One region of the Diaphorobacter ruginosibacter genome, then DNA from elsewhere that is predicted to be linked to it. Evidence: riboswitches for the same ligand, from Rfam matches in the RefSeq annotation. Region 1 holds a riboswitch; the other holds the start of a gene.

Region 1 (3,405 bases):
ACGTGGACAAGTCCAAGTTCGTTGCCTCGCTCACCAAGGTGAACGCACAGTTCGAGAAGGATTTTGGCAAGGCCAATCTCGATCGCATCCGCGACTACAAGTAATCCTCGACACCCCTCGCCCGCAGATCGCTCCATTCACGCGATGCGGGCATTTTGTCTTCAGCGGACCAGCCTGGGCGCACGCGCATGAAATCCCTGTTTCTTTCCTTTGAGCGATGGACCACCGCCATCGCCATGGCCGGCGCCTGCGCCATGCTGGCCATATCCTCTGCACTCGGCATCTTTCAGATCCTGATGCGCTTTGTTCTTGAACAACCCGCCGAGTGGACCGAAGTGCTGATCCGCTTCTGCCTGATCTGGATGGTGTTCCTTGCGATTCCCATGGCGTTCCGCCAGGGAGCCATGGTCAGCGTCGACGTGCTCTACCGCTGGAGCCCGCCGGGCATGCGCCGCGTGCTCGACTGGGTCGTGACGCTCGCCGCGCTCTCTCTCATCGGCGTGCTCATCTGGTGGGGATTCGACTACGCCAACCGCGGCGCAGTGCAGTCCATGGCCGGGCTGGAGTCCGTCTCCATGTTCTGGGCCTATCTGGCCGTGCCGGTGGGGGCGCTGTTCAGCATTCCCGGCATTGTCGGCAATCTTCTCGATCCCAAGCGCCTTGAACTGGAGACCGCACAATGACTCCAGTGATGATCACGACCATGGTGCTGTGCTTCGCGCTCAGCGTCTCGGTGGCCGTCTCGATCGGCCTCGCATCGATCGCGGGCATTCACATGTCCAACGCCAACATGCTCATCTCCGTGAAGGAGATGTTCGCGGCGATCAACAAATTCCCGCTCGCAGCGATCCCCTTCTTCATCCTCGCGGGCAACCTGATGGAGACGGGCGGCATATCGCGCCGCCTCGTCGAATTCGCCAAGAGCATCGTCGGCGGCGTCCAGGGCGGCCTGCCCATGACCTGCGTGCTCACCTGCATGATCTTCGCGGCGGTCTCGGGCTCGTCTGTGGCCACGACGTTCGCGATCGGCGCCATCCTGATTCCCGCGCTCATCAAGCATGGCTACCCCACCAGCTTCGCCGCCGCGCTGCAGGCCACGAGTGCCGAACTGGGCGTGATCATTCCGCCCTCGATCCCGATGATTCTCTATGGAGTGAGCGCCGAGGTGTCGATTGGCGAACTGTTCATCGCCGGCTTCGGCCCCGGCATCCTCATCAGCCTCTCGCTGATGCTGTTCGTATGGGTGTTCTGCAAGTGGAAGGGCTGGGGCAAGAACGACGGCGAGGGCCGCATGTCGTTCGGCCGCGCGCTGCTGCAGGCCGGCTGGGCGTTGCTGATGCCCGTGATCATCCTGGGCGGCATCTACGGCGGCATCTTCACGCCCACCGAGGCTTCCGCCGTGGCGGTGTTCTATGCGCTGGTCGTGGGCATGCTGATCTACCGAGAGATCAAGATCAAGGACCTCTACGCCATCTTCCGCAAGTCGGCGCTGTCCTCGGCCGTGATCATGTTCATCATCGCCAACGCCGGGCTGTTTGCCTTCCTGATCACACGTGCCGGCGTGCCCGATGCCATCGGCCACTGGCTGCAGGAAGTACTCAAGTCGCCCGCGATGTTCCTGCTGGGAGTGAACGCGGCGCTGTTCATCATCGGCATGTTCATCGAAACCAGCGCGGCCATCATCGTGCTCGCGCCGATCCTTGCTCCCGTGGCCCAGCATTTCGGCATCGACCCGGTGCACTTCGGCCTCATCATGGTCGTGAACTTGGCGCTCGGTATGATCACCCCGCCCTTCGGCGTGAACCTGTTCGCCGCCTGCACCGTGGCGCGGATCTCGCTGGACCGCATCGTCACACAGTTGCTGCCGTTCGTGGGCGTGATTCTGTTGTGCCTGATGGTGATCACCTATGTGCCGGGCATCTCCCTGGGGTTGCGCGATCTGGTTTACGCGCGATAGAAAAGTTATACTTCACGACTTGTCAGGAGAGAGCCCGCTCACCCATCACATAGGGATGACGCGGGCCGCCGAAGGCGCAGGCAGACACCGAACGCTCAGGCAAAAGGACTGGCAAGCCGCCCGCAGTGATGCGGGCGTTTCCCCAGCTGGAGAGAGGCGGCCTTCACAGTGAAGATCGCCCACCGAAGGAGCAAGTCGCGGCAGTGCCCGCGATGAATCTCTCAGGTAAAGCGGACAGCAGGGCAATACCGCGACTGGCGTGAGGCCGGTCGTCCGGATCATTTGCCTTGGAGTTCCCACTCATGTCCGCGCCCTCGCCCGCCACGCCGCTGCTCACCACGCCCCTGAACGCACTGCACATCGAACTGGGTGCCAAGATGGTGCCGTTCGCCGGCTATTCCATGCCGGTGCAGTATCCCGCTGGCCTGATGGCCGAGCACAACCATACACGCAGCGCCGCCGGCCTGTTCGATGTATCCCACATGGGCCAGCTGCGCCTGGTCGGCGCCGATGCTGCTGCAGCCTTTGAAACCCTGATGCCCGTCGACGTGATCGGCCTCGGCGTTGGCAAGCAGCGCTACGGGCTGCTGCTGAACGACGAAGGCGGCATCATCGACGACCTGATGTTCTTCAACCGCGGCAAGGACATCTTCGTGATCGTGAATGGTGCCTGCAAGGTGGGCGACATCGCGCACATCATCGAGCGCATCGGGCACCGCTGCGAGGTCATCCCCATGCCGGAACGCGGCCTGCTCGCGCTGCAGGGCCCCCAGGCTGCGGCCGTGCTCTCGCGCCTGGTTCCTGGCGTTGAAAAGCTGGTGTTCATGACCGGCGGCGAGTTCCAGTGGAAGAATGCCGACCTGTTCATCACCCGCAGCGGCTACACGGGCGAAGACGGTTTCGAGATCTCGGTGCATGAAAGCCGTGCCGAGGAATTCGCCCGTGCGCTGCTGGCGCAGGCGGAGGTCAAGCCGATCGGCCTGGGCGCGCGCAACTCGCTGCGTCTCGAAGCCGGCCTGTGCCTCTATGGCAACGACATCGACAACGGCACGACGCCGCCCGAGGCCGCATTGAACTGGGCCATCCAGAAAGTGCGCCGTACCGGAGGCGAGCGCGCCGGTGGCTTCCCTGGCGCGGCCAGGATTCTTGCGCAGATCGACCAGCCGGATACCCTTGCGCGCAAGCGCGTGGGACTGATCGCCAAGGAGCGCATCCCGGTACGCGAACCCGCCGAACTGCAGAACGCGGAAGGCCAGAACATCGGCCGGATCACCAGCGGCCTGCTGAGTCCGACGCTGAACCAGCCGGTTGCGCTGGCCTACGTGCAGACGGCCTATGCCAAGCCCGGCACCGAAATCCTTGCCATCGTGCGGGGCAAGCAGGTGCCGATGGTCGTGAGCGCCACGCCGTTTGTGCCAACCAACTACTTCCGCGGCTGATCCATCGAT
Region 2 (3,405 bases), 1.6 Mb from region 1:
TGGGCTGAACCGTACGGTGAAGACAGATGAATGGATGAGCAAGGCGCAACCGGCTGTCAGCCTGTCCTTGTGCATGTCCTGCCTTGAGAGCGGTGCGGGTGAACTGCACTACGGGCATGATGCCGGAGGGGGCGCAACCTGCCTTCATCCCAATACGGTATCGGAGCCGGAAATACCGGACTACGTTGTCGACGGCCCGTTGCTTCCAGGTACCATGCGGCTGGCCCGAACCGCCGAGCGATGGTCGGCCCAGCCCTGGGAAGTGGGACAGTATCTGTATCGCGTCGGAGGGGCGCCGACCTGGGTGCAATCGCCCTGGTATCCGGTGTGCCGCCACTGTGGCGATGCAATGCACTTCGTGTTGCAGCTTGATTCCGGTTTACCTGAGGCCCGTCGCAAGGTGGAGCGTCTGTGGGGCAGTGGCGGACTGCTTTACGCATTTGCGTGCACGCCCTGCAGGCGCAGTGCATTCCTGATTCAGCATACCTAGGGAGTTTTGCAGAGGCTCCCTACGGACCCACGGTACGATTCAGTTTGATCAGACCAGCACGTCGCGTATCGACGCATCCTTGCCGAACTGCGCCTTGGCAAAGGGACACAGCGGCAGCACCTTGGTGCCGCTCGAGCGGGCCCAGGCGACCAGTGCGTCGAGCAGTTGGCGGCCTACGCCTTCGCCACGCAGCGACTCGTCGACATCGGTGTGGTCGATGATGATCATGGAGGCATTCGTGCGGCTGTATGTCATCTCGGCAATACGTTGGCCGAGCTTTTCGACATAGAACGCGCCTTTGGAATCTTCTTCCTGATGGTGGATCGGGTATGGCATGGTCAGACTTCGGGATAAGGTCGTTGGGTGTTGGTCCGGATTCGGGACGTTATGTCGTCTCCGAGTCATGGTCAAGTCTCGTTGATTGTTCAGTGGCCTTGCGACAATGGGGACTTAGGGCTTGAAGTGTTTGTGGTCCTGGTGGATGTTTGCAGCGCAAGGGAGAACGGGCTCACTGACACAGCCCTGTAGAAACCCGTATATCCAAGACGTGGCGATGTCCCTATAGTCGCCCTTCAGGCTTTCAGCCCAGTGATGTCGAGAGAGACTGCAGCGCACGATCTACGTATGTGCCGCATGCAGCGCCGAAGGAGCAACCGCCCCGGAAACTCTCAGGCAAAAGGATCGGCATCACTTGTTTCACCACTCTGAAGAATGTCCGGCGCCATCGTCCGCCAGGCATACCGAAGGAGCAAGCGAGTACCGCTTCGTGCGATACCTCGTGAATCTCTCAGGTCCAGAACAGAGGGGGCGTCCGATGCGCATGGTGCGCACGGGCTCCATCCCTTTGACGTATCTGGAGCTGGATCATCATGAAGACAATCGCCGTTATCGGAGGCGGCATCACGGGCGTGACCACGGCCTATGCCCTGGCCAGGCGCGGGTTTTCCGTCACCTTGTTCGAGAAGCAGCGCTACGCCGCCATGGAGACATCGTTTGCCAACGGCGGACAACTCTCGGCATCGAACGCCGAGGTATGGACCCATTGGTCCACCATCCTCAAGGGCCTCAAGTGGATGCTCAAGAGCGATGCACCGCTGTTGCTCAACCCCAAGCCGAGCTGGCACAAGCTCACGTGGTTTGTCGAGTTTCTCTCGGCCATTCCGCACTACCAGAAGAACACCGTGGAGACGGCCAGGCTGGCCATTGCAGCGCGTGAGCACCTCTTTTCCTGGGCTGAACAGGAAGGCATCGGTTTCGACCTGAAGAAAGAGGGCATTCTTCATATCTACCGCGACCAGGCGGGCTTCGAGCATGCCGGCAAGGTCTCGAAGCTGCTGGCTCAGGGCGGACTGGAGCGGCGTGCAGTGACCCCGCAGGAAATGCGGTCCATCGAGCCGACCCTGTCCGGCACCTTCTATGGCGGTTACTTCACGGAGAGTGATTCGACCGGCGACATCCACAAGTTCACCAGCGGCCTGGCTGCCGCGTGTGATCGCCTGGGCGTGAGCTGCCTGTACGGGCAGGAGATTCTTTCCGTGGCAAGCAACGGCAGGCAGGCCAGCGTGACCGTGCGCCATGGAAAGGAAACCGCCACGACCTCTTTCGACGGCATCGTGGTATGCGCCGGTACGGCGAGCCGCGAGCTGGCCGCCAGTCTGGGCGACCATGTCAATATCTATCCGGTCAAGGGCTACTCGATCACGGTCAACTTGCTCGACGAAACCAGCCGGGCATCCGCGCCGGTCGTGAGCCTCCTGGACGACGAGACCAAGCTAGTCACCAGCCGCCTGGGCGATGATCGCTTCCGCGTGGCCGGCACGGCCGAGTTCAACGGCTACAACAAGGACATCCGTGCCGACCGCATCCGCCCGCTCATCGATTGGGTGCAGGCCTGCTTTCCGGGCGTCAGCACCCGCAGCGTCGTGCCCTGGGCCGGCCTGCGTCCCATGATGCCGGACATGCTGCCGCGCGTTGGGCGGGGCAGCAAGCCCTGCGTCTTCTACAACACCGGCCACGGCCACCTGGGCTGGACCCTGTCTGCAGTCACCGCAGACATGATCGGCGACATCGTCCAGCAGTCCATGGGCGGCACCACCGCGAGGCCGCGGCCCGCACCCCTCGCGCACGCCAGCGCATAAGTTCAGGGTACTGGCTTTTTCCATCATCAACCGATCGCGGCAGCCATTGCGCCCCGTGCGGGGTGACTGTTGCCGCGTGCATCACAAAAACGGAGACAACCAACATGGATCGCACAGACTGCACGGCAGCCGGAGGGCTGCCTCACACCCAAGGAGAACTTGAGCGCGGGCTCAAGGACAGGCATATCCAGCTGATTGCCCTCGGGGGCGCCATCGGCGTGGGCCTGTTCCTTGGTTCCGCCAAGGCCATTCACAAGGCGGGGCCGCTGCTGCTGGTCAGCTATGCCATCGCCGGACTGGCCATCTTCTTCATCATGCGTGCCTTGGGCGAGTTGCTGGTGCACCGCCCTGTGGCGGGCTCCTTTGCCACGTATGCCGAGACCTATGTGAGCCCCTGGGCGGGCTTTGTCACTGGCTGGACCTACTGGTTCACCTGGGTGGTCACGGGCATGGCGGAACTGACGGCCATCGGCATCTATGCTCACTACTGGTTTCCCGCGATACCGCAATGGGTTCCGGCACTTGCCACGCTGGCCGTGCTGCTGGGAGTGAACCTTATCGCAGTCAAGGTCTTCGGTGAGCTGGAGTTCTGGTTCGCCCTGATCAAGGTCGTCACCATCGTCGCGACCCTGGTGCTGGGAGTGGCCATCATCATGACCGGCTGGGGGCCTCTGGGTCAGACCGCCAGTTTCTCCAACCTCTGGTCGCATGGCGGCTTTGCGCCCATGGGCATGGTCGGCGTGGTGTTCACCTTGCAGATAGCCTGCTTTGCCTACA

The links. A riboswitch is a leader RNA that binds a small molecule or an ion and turns the genes downstream of it on or off. The one in region 1 is predicted to bind glycine.
Region 2: linked by a shared signal. The riboswitch ahead of H9K76_RS18010 (D-amino acid dehydrogenase) and the one ahead of gcvT (glycine cleavage system aminomethyltransferase GcvT) in region 1 are both predicted to bind glycine.

What each region holds. Positions count from the first base shown of each region.
Region 1 is NZ_CP060714.1:2,371,837-2,375,241, reverse strand. Features, by position in the region: gene H9K76_RS10735 (TRAP transporter substrate-binding protein) at 1-104, shown strand, start outside; gene H9K76_RS10730 (TRAP transporter small permease) at 189-683, shown strand; gene H9K76_RS10725 (TRAP transporter large permease) at 680-1,957, shown strand; glycine riboswitch at 1,971-2,078, shown strand; glycine riboswitch at 2,094-2,205, shown strand; gene gcvT (glycine cleavage system aminomethyltransferase GcvT) at 2,260-3,396, shown strand.
Region 2 is NZ_CP060714.1:3,964,656-3,968,060, reverse strand. Features, by position in the region: gene H9K76_RS18020 (hypothetical protein) at 1-490, shown strand, start outside; gene H9K76_RS18015 (GNAT family N-acetyltransferase) at 539-826, opposite strand; glycine riboswitch at 1,076-1,184, shown strand; glycine riboswitch at 1,185-1,302, shown strand; gene H9K76_RS18010 (D-amino acid dehydrogenase) at 1,360-2,628, shown strand; gene H9K76_RS18005 (amino acid permease) at 2,733-3,405, shown strand, end outside.